DNA from 3 places in the Alkaliphilus flagellatus genome. Region 1 is predicted to be linked to each of the others. Evidence: riboswitches for the same ligand, from Rfam matches in the RefSeq annotation. Region 1 holds a riboswitch; each other region holds the start of a gene.

The links. Region 1 has a riboswitch for molybdenum cofactor ahead of KQI88_RS10095 (substrate-binding domain-containing protein). Riboswitches for the same ligand answer to the same signal wherever they lie in the genome.
Region 2: linked by a shared signal. The riboswitch ahead of KQI88_RS12305 (ferredoxin-like protein) and the one ahead of KQI88_RS10095 (substrate-binding domain-containing protein) in region 1 are both predicted to bind molybdenum cofactor.
Region 3: linked by a shared signal. The riboswitch ahead of KQI88_RS12260 (NADH-quinone oxidoreductase subunit I) and the one ahead of KQI88_RS10095 (substrate-binding domain-containing protein) in region 1 are both predicted to bind molybdenum cofactor.

What each region holds. Positions count from the first base shown of each region.
Region 1 is NZ_JAHLQK010000003.1:520,478-523,675, reverse strand. Features, by position in the region: gene modB (molybdate ABC transporter permease subunit) at 1-599, opposite strand, end outside; gene modA (molybdate ABC transporter substrate-binding protein) at 616-1,407, opposite strand; molybdenum cofactor riboswitch at 1,676-1,809, shown strand; gene KQI88_RS10095 (substrate-binding domain-containing protein) at 2,002-2,880, shown strand; gene hcp (hydroxylamine reductase) at 2,993-3,198, opposite strand, start outside.
Region 2 is NZ_JAHLQK010000004.1:412,622-415,819, forward strand. Features, by position in the region: gene KQI88_RS12300 (aldehyde ferredoxin oxidoreductase) at 1-504, opposite strand, end outside; gene KQI88_RS12305 (ferredoxin-like protein) at 600-1,262, opposite strand; molybdenum cofactor riboswitch at 1,476-1,594, opposite strand; gene tatA (twin-arginine translocase TatA/TatE family subunit) at 1,767-1,973, opposite strand; gene KQI88_RS12315 (YdhW family putative oxidoreductase system protein) at 2,046-2,696, opposite strand; gene KQI88_RS12320 (XdhC family protein) at 3,076-3,198, shown strand, end outside.
Region 3 is NZ_JAHLQK010000004.1:400,927-404,124, reverse strand. Features, by position in the region: gene KQI88_RS12265 (ABC transporter ATP-binding protein) at 11-1,015, shown strand; molybdenum cofactor riboswitch at 1,111-1,249, shown strand; gene KQI88_RS12260 (NADH-quinone oxidoreductase subunit I) at 1,460-2,548, shown strand; gene KQI88_RS12255 (twin-arginine translocase TatA/TatE family subunit) at 2,723-2,902, shown strand; gene KQI88_RS12250 (molybdopterin-binding protein) at 2,984-3,198, shown strand, end outside.

The sequences.
Region 1 (3,198 bases):
AGGGTCATAATTATTACTAACCGATTAGCCATCTCTTTATTTCCTGTCTCCACTGCTGAATATATAGCTATAGGTATTGTTTGAGTTTTCCCAGGAATGTTTCCCGCAATCATTAAAGTAGCACCAAATTCACCAAGGGCTCTTGCAAATGACATTACCAAGCCACTAACAATACCTGTCCAAGACAGGGGTAAAATAATTGTAAAAAACACCTTAAATTTGTTTGACCCTAAAGTAGCAGCAGATTTTTCATAAATAGGGTCTAAATTTCCAAATGCAGATTTAACACTTTGTATCATTAATGGCAATGCAACTACGGTAGCAGCAATAATAGAACCTGTTACCGTAAACACAACCTGTATTCCAAATAGGTCCTTAAGCATTCTGCCTAATAAAGAATTTCTTCCAAATAAAATTAATAGTCCATATCCAATTACCGTTGGTGGAAGCACCAACGGTAATGTCAACAGAGTTTCTAATAGTGTTTTACCTTTAAAATCTTTATTAGTTAAGGAATAGGCTAATGGTATGCCTATTAGCATGGCAAATACTGTAGCAATTGATGCTACCTTCAATGAAAGTAAAACTGGATTTAACATTTGTATGCTCCTTTAACTAATTTAAAACAAATCCATGTTTTTCAAGAATAGCACTACCTTCCTTTGATACAAGGAATTCAGCAAATTTAGCAGCTGCATCTTTATATTCTGTTTCTTTAATAATAGCTGCAGGATAAATTATTTTTTTATGTGAATCATCAGAAACTTCAAATAAAGTAACACCGTTTTCTAAAGCTAGAGCATCACTAGAATATACAAAACCAACATCAGAGTTTCCAGTATCAACATATGTCAATGCCTGTCTTACGTCCTTAGTAAATACAATTTTATCACTTAATTTTTCCCATAAATCATAATGTGTTAAAGCTTCCTCTGTGTACTTTCCTACTGGAACTGTTTCTGGAGTACCTACAGCAATATATTTTACATCTTCAGATAATAAATCTTCTATTTTAGACACTTTACCTTCCATGTCCTTAGTGCCTACAACAACTAATTTATTTTTTAATAGATCTTTTCTATCTTCAATAAGACCCTTTTCTTCTAGAGCATTCATTTGAGAAGCTCCAGCTGAAATAAAATAATCTGCTGTTGCCCCCTCTTCAATTTGCTTTTGAAGAGTTCCAGAACCAGCAAAGTTAAATTGTAACGTAATTCCATCATTTTCTTTTTCGTAAATATCTTTCATTTCATTAAAAGCATCTGTTAAGCTGGCTGCTGCAAAGACATTTAATGTTATTTCTTCGTTAACCTCCGGTACTTCTCCTTCTGTAGCCTTAGGTTTGTTGGTACATCCAGCTAAAACTAGAGAACAGATTAATAAAAGTAATACTATTTTTTTCGTCATTGTTCATCTCTCCATTTCGGTATGATTTATTTGGTAAAGAGTTATCGAACCACAAAAAAACATACCTCACCATTAGTATGATAGCCATACTACACTCTATTAAGAAGCTAGCCTAAGAAATAAGCATTCTATTTACCTATTTCACCTTGCATTATATATTTTTTGTTGTAAAATTTCAAGTGTGTTAAAAAAATATTAATTCACATAAAAAAACATACTAATTATTGACAGTTATATACCTATAAAGTATACTGAATTATAACGAACCAAAATTAAATATCTCCGAGTCAATATAACCTAAAGCATTTAACTGCTAAACAATGTAATGGTTTATTGACCTGTAGGGTATTGCAGGAAACTACAATGCCTCCCATTGTGGAAAGGAGTAAATATGCAGGAAGCTAGCCACTTTATAATACTGCTTATAACTACGCCTTTTTAGGTGTTTTTTTTCGTTAAAAAACTATCTACTAACTGGTATTTGCGCAATTGTCTTAATATTTTAAAAATTAGGAGTAGCAAACGACACATATCCTATACCTAAACGGTACAGAGTGTTGTTGTAGTTATAACATATTAAAGGAGATGAAGTACATGAAAAAAAGCTTTAGAAAATTATCTGTAATTGGATTATTACTATTATCGATTTTTATGGTATCCTGTTCTAGCCCAAAGACAACAGATGCACCAAAGCCAGATGACAATACACCTCCGGTAGTAGCTAAGAGCGAAATAATCCTTTCCACTACAACTAGTACAGAAAATAGTGGTCTTTTAGATTACATATTACCTAAATTTACAGAAGATACTGGATACGATGTAAAGGTAGTTGCTGTAGGAACTGGGCAAGCTTTAAAAATGGGTGAAGACGGAGATGCGGATGTACTATTAGTTCATGCTAAAAGTTCAGAAGAAGAATTTGTTAAAGCTGGACATGGTATTGAAAGATTTGATGTAATGTACAACGATTTCATTTTATTAGGACCTAATGAAGACACATTAAACTTAGCAGAACAAGCTAATAAGGATATAGTTAAAGCCTTTTCACTAATTAACGATGGAAAACAAACCTTTGTATCTAGAGGAGATGACTCTGGTACACATAAAATGGAACTAAACCTTTGGAAAGAGGCTAATGTGGAACCACAAGGAGATTGGTATGTAGAAGCAGGACAAGGAATGGGAGCAGTTCTTCAAATGACTAATGAGCTTAATGGATATACGTTAACTGATAGAGCTACTTATCTATCCATGATGGATAAGCTTGATCTTAAAGTAGTTGTAGAAGGTGACACCAAGCTATTTAATCAATATGGAGTTATTGCTGTTAACCCAGAAAAAAATGACAAAATTAATCATGACGGTGCTTTAGCATTTGTAGAATGGATGCTCTCTGATAATGGACAACAGCTAATTAGCGAGTTTGGTAAGGATACATTTGGACAATCCTTATTTATACCTAACGCAAAATAACTATAAAAAAATAAATAATCACTTGACCCAATCAGTGGTTATTTCTATACAATAATAAAAAACGAGGCTACCCTTTAAAGGATAGTCTCATTTTTATATATTTTTGTGTATATTATGCTTCTGCTGTTGCTCCTAAGAACATTGCCATGTCATCTTCTACATTTGTAATTCCACCAATACCAAAGTTTTCTACTAAAACATTAACGACATTTGGTGATAAGAATGCAGGAAGTGTTGGTCCTAAGTGAATATTTTTAACACCTAGGTATAGTAATGCAAGTAAAACGATTACAGCTTTTTGCTCATACCATGCAATGT
Region 2 (3,198 bases), on a different contig from region 1:
CGCTTGTCCAATGGAGGCAATACAGGCTTCTTTACCCATAACATTGTTTAGCTCATGAGTTGTATCTATTACTCCTTTTCCCCATAAATTAGAAGCATCTTCTATAGACACTTTATCATCTTCAATACGTAACCATACTGGAGTTTTTGAAGCTCCCTCAACAATAATAGCATCCCATCCTGCAAACTTTAAGAATGCTCCAAAGTTTCCGCCCATATGACTATCAGTAATAGCATTGTAAGGGTTAGTAGGTGCAAGAGAAGTAATATTTGTTCTTCCACTACAAGGCACCCCTGTACCTGTAAAAGGTCCAACACCAATTACTATTTTGTTTGCTTCATCAAAAGCTTTTGTACCTTGAGGAACTTCATCAAAAACAACCTTATAACCAATACCTGCTCCTCCAATAAAGTCCTTATATTTCATAGTATCTTCAACAGCAATACTACCTGTAGTTAAGTTTACCCTCAACATCTTACCTGTCCATCCAGTGATCTTAGACATTATTATTCCTCCTATCTATAAATCAATATGATAAATATTTAAGTTTCTATTTATTTATATTGTTAAAATAAAGTTTGCTTTCACTAATAATTATATTATGAAAAACGATATCCTTTTCTTGTAAACATTGCGGTCACTTCTTCCCAAGGCATTATTTTTAATGCTCCTGTAATACAGTTTTCTGCACATGCCCCACATAAAATACACTTTGTAGATTTTTTATCCTCTGGGTCTATTGTAGGCATATGCCATGGACAGGCCTCTGCACATGCTCCACATCCAACGCATTTACTTTCATCTACTGTCCAAGCACCTAGTTTTTCATTTAAACTAATAGCTTCTACGGGACAAGCACCCGCACACTTAGGTTCCTTACATTGTTTACATGTTTCAGGTGTCATAAGGAAGTTTCCAAAATAACCATCTTCACTACGATAATTATCTGTCATTTCTTTTCCATAGTTAAAGCTTCTACTTATTTTCACCCTTGAAATAAGAGGATGAATCTTACCGTCATTTGCTACTGTACAAACCATTTCACATCTTTGACATCCAGTACATTTATTCCTCTCAGCAATAAGTATCCCTTTAGCAGTTACAAAAGCGGAAGCACTTCCAACATCTGAATTAGAACATCCTAGTAAATTTAGTACAGAAGCAGTAACAGTTATACCTACTATTCCTTTTCCACTAACTTTTAAAAATTCTCGTCTAGTTCTCAATTTCTCTAAAAAATCTTCAATTTCTCTTTCAAACATAATAACTCTCCCTCCTAAATAAATATTTGTTAATGTACGTCATATTTTCTTCTTTATTGCTTTATAAATAGATTAGTGCTAGCGAATTTATCTTTAATTTGTTAAATAACAAACTTTTTTGAAAGATAAATGCCTACAAAAACAATTTTAGATTAGTAAAAAATCAGCAACACTAAAAAACGCTAACAAAAGCATTAATTCTAGATAACTATGCATCATTTTCACTAATCTACTTTACAAAAGGGGAGGCATACTCGTTTCCAAGTGTACCTATCGGTCTAAAACCTTAGATCTTTATCCTTAGGTAATTAGACTCGTAGATAATGTTTCGTATATTTAATTTTTTTAATACAGCACAATACATAAACTTTACTTATATACATAAAATATATTTATTGCTTACAATTTAACTATACTTTATATATTTACAACTTGTCAATAAATAAAAATCTATAAATATACTTCCTTAAAAATTATATCTATAACACTTTAAAGAAATAAATATTATTCTTCTTCCTTCTTATCTAATGTTTCTGACTTTTCTATAGTCTCCTTTTCCGGATTTTCGGTTATTTTATCTGCATGACTTTTAAATTCTTTAAGAGATTTGCCTAAGGCTTTTCCTAACTCTGGAAGCTTTGACGGTCCAAAGATTACCAATGCGATTATTAAGATTAATATTAACTCCGTAGTCCCTAATCTACCAAACATTTGTATCGCCTCCTTGCATTATATTTTAAAGTAAAATTTATATATATTTATAATAAATTGCTATACACTAAACTATGGATTTTGGTCATGCTCTACCTCTATCCATTCTGCTAAAGAAGCTGCATGAACTTTTACCATAAACTTATCCGAATATAGATAAAGAGCAGCATTTGAAGCTCTAGTTTCTTTTATATCCTCATATTCTTTCTTTGTCTTTAATTGAGCTAGAACATCACTAAACTGTTCTTTAGTAAAGTTAAAAGGATTATATGAAAATAGTCTTACATCAGTGGGTCTTGGATAGGTTTTAGATTCGTGTCTAACTGTCTCTGCAATTAGATTAATTAAATCTTTTTCCTCCACCCTTACCATCATCTGTGCATAATTATAGGTAATATATTTATCCGAAAATAAATATATGGAACTAGCTCCTTTTATAGTATATATATCCCCATACTCTTCTCTCGCCTTTAGCTCCTCAATACTAGGTAATATCTCTTCTACCTCTAAAGCAATGGGATCTTCAAAAAAGTCTTCTCCATTTGTTAGTTTACCTTCAGAAGATTTTAAGCGTACTAAATCACCCATTAAAGAAATTTTATCTTCTTGTTCATGTATGCTATTGTTATTTTCATCTACCATATTTTGTTCTAGCAGTATATCCTCTTTATTTATTTCCTGATTGATATCATTTTCTAAACCCTTAATATCTATTTCTTTCATAGCTAATTCCTCCATGTTTACTAAAAATCATATAGAGTAATTAATATCCTAAAGCTACACATTAAGTTTTATTGATTTAAATACATGTATTCCTCTTTAAGAACAATACTCATCTATCTTTATGTTAAAGATATCACAATATTATTTTTCAGTCAATATTCTTTATTAATAAATATTTAATTTTAAGTTTAAAATTCTTTTGTAAATCTCAGTAATAGAATACCATATCAAACTATATATATTTGTGTGTTTAATTTTTTATTGTTTTGATTTTAAAACCTGTTATAATATATTTAAGTATTATTAGTTATATAACAAACAATGCTTTACTTAATATTACTATATTTAAAATATAAAATGGATTGGGTGATTTTATATTATGTTCAAAGATATATATCAAAATTTATTAAACGAGTTACTCAATGGACATGAAACTACTCTATTAACTTTTATGAATCCTAGTGATGAAAAAAGAGGAACTATTGAACAAAAACTCTTTTTA
Region 3 (3,198 bases), on a different contig from region 1:
TGAAGATATCATGGATAAAATTAGAAAAAATATGGTATTAGAAAAAAATACACTAATTGAAGTAAAAAATCTAAAAAAGTATTTTCCAGTTAGAAAAGATATTTTTTTAGGTAAAGTACAATATATAAAGGCTGTAGATGATATTAGTTTTCATATAAATGAAGGAGAAACTTTAGGATTAGTAGGAGAATCTGGTTGCGGTAAGTCTACATTAGGAAGAACTATCATAAGGCTTTATGATAGTACTGAAGGAGATGTATTCTATAAAGGAAAAAATATTAGTAGAATGAAAGAAAAAGATATTAAGCCTTATAGAAGAAAAATGCAGGTTGTTTTTCAGGATCCCTATGCATCTTTAAATCCTAGAATGACTGTAGATCAGTTAATTAAAGAACCTCTATCTATACACAACATAGGTAGTGAAAAGGAAAGGTCAGAAAGGGTATATGAATTATTAGAAAAGGTGGGATTAAACCCTTCTTATTTTAATAGATATGCCCATGAGTTCAGTGGTGGACAAAGACAACGGATTGGTATAGCAAGGGCTCTTGCCATTAATCCAGAGTTTATTCTTTGTGATGAGCCTATTTCTGCCTTAGACGTTTCAATTCAGGCCCAGGTTGTCAATATGTTAGAGGAGCTACAAAATGAAATGGGGCTTACCTATTTATTTATAGCCCACGACCTTTCCATGGTACGACATATTTCCCATCGTATAGGAGTAATGTATTTAGGTAAGCTGGTAGAACTTGCAGATAGTAATGAACTTTACAATAGACCAGCCCATCCATATACACAGGCATTACTATCATCTATACCTGTACCGGACCCGAGACTGGCAAAAAGCAAAATAAAGACTATATTAGAAGGGGATGTACCAAGTCCACTAAATCCTCCCTCTGGTTGTAAGTTTAGAACAAGATGCAAGTATGCAACTGCTAAATGTGCTGAAATAGAACCACAAATGAAGGATATTGGTGGTGGACATATGGCAGCTTGTCATTTGTTTGACTAAGGGTGTTAAATAATTAGGTAATAATAGTGTTTATTAACTAAAATTAATTAGATATAAAATTGACAAAGTATAGTTTTTGTTCTATTATAAATATGAACTTAACAAATCTCCGAGTTGTGGTTTTATAATGTTGTTATCTGCGAAACTTCAAACTGGACCAAAGGGTCCACAGGGGGTATTTGGCAACACTTATGCCTTCACCATATGTTGCAAAGGAGATAGGAACAGACTTATACTTGTACGTAAGTCCTAGTATTGCATTTGCAATCTAGGACTTTTTGTTATAACGCATTTAAAGGAAAGCATGAAATTCTCTAATATACACTTTACTTTAAATGCGTTTCAACAAGGGTTTCTTGAAATTTTAAAAAGCTTCAATATAAGCTTTGTTTTAAAATTATATATTCTTCTGTAATGATAATTGATAGAAAGGAGGGTAAAGTATTGTTACTAAACTTTTTTATAGAAAAATTGACGGAAGAGCATTATCCAGAGATACAGCTAAAAAAATGTATTAATTTCCATGGCATGCCAAATAGTTGTAGTAAATGTAAGGATTTATGTCCTGAAAGAGCCATTACATTTAAACTAGGAAAAATTATGTTTGATGAGAACATGTGTAACAGATGTGGAATTTGTAAAGCTGTTTGTCCTACTCAGGCAATTACAGTTAAAGGATTAGGTGAAGAAAATATTTTACGCACAATAAAAGATAAGGATAATATTATATTTTCTTGTTCTAAAAAGAATGGAGTAGGGACATTAAAACTAAGTTGTTTAAATGGTTTCCATAGCGAACTATTAGCTGCTTTGTTTATATTATTTAAGGATAAAAAGTTTTATTTTAATTTAAGTAAGTGTAATAACTGTCAAATAAGTAACAATTCTTGTGTATTCCAATCATCATTAAATGTTGCTGTTGATTTTGTAAAATTACTTGAAATAAATCCTCAGTATGAAATTATTAATAATGAAGAAGACCTTTGCGGTTTATCAAATGAAAATATTTCACGTAGGGAACTTTTTTCATTATTAAAAAAAGAGTCTAGCTATCTTGCTGCACAAACTGCAGATACAATCATTAGTAGTAAAGATAATCAAGTATCAATACGAAGGATTTTATTAAAATCTATAGAAAAAATAGAAGGTTCACAAGAAAAAACAGAATACGATAACTTACCTTTCTTTGCTTCTTGGAATGTAAATGATAACTGTGATGGCTGTGGATTTTGTCAGTCTATTTGCTTAGGGGGCGCTTGGAAAGTAGAAAAGGAAGAAGAAAAAGTTAGGGTATCTCATAATAGCGGAAAATGCTATAATTGTGGTATATGCGCCAACTTATGTTCAAAAAAGGCAATAATAAGGGGAACTTTTTCAGTAGATGCCTTGAAATCATACAGTATAAAGTGTGAGAAAAACTTAATTGTATGTTCAGCATGTAAGAAAAAATTTGTTCCTTCTAGTGAAGAGAAAAAATACTGTGCAATTTGTGAAAAAAAAGAAGCACTTAGAGCTACAATTAGCAGGATATAATATATAGGTAGGATTTTAAATTGATTTATGAAGTATAAAAAATAATTATATATTTTAATATATAATTTATTTAAAAAGTTTTATAGCTCTGGTATAATATAATTAAGTTAATAATTTTTTAACAAAGAATCCTTCTTATTTAAATTTCGGAATATACGAAAAGGTGGGATTGGTATGTTTGGTAAAATAGGTACAGGTGAGTTGATTTTAATATTGGCCATTGCTTTAATAGTAGTAGGACCTGGAAAACTTCCTGAGTTGGGAAAAACCTTAGGGAAATCTATTAGTGAATTTAAAAAGTTTTCTAATGAAATAAAAGAAGAAATATCTTTAGAAGATAAAAAAACTAAGTAGGTATATAATAGAAGCTAAAAAGATCATAATAACATGTAATCGTTAATACTTGTCTATTAGCGATTGGATAGAGGTGGAAAAATGCAGGTTGTGAAGACAGAAGAAGCTGTAGGAATGGTGCTTGGACATGATATTACGGAGATTGTTCCAGGAAAGTTTAAGGGAGTAGCTTTTAAAAAGGGTCATGTCATTCAAGAAGAAGACATTGAAAGACTATTAAGAATTGGTAAAGAGCATATATATATATTTGAGTTAAAGGAAGATGAGCTTCACGAAGATGAAGCAGCTATTGCTTT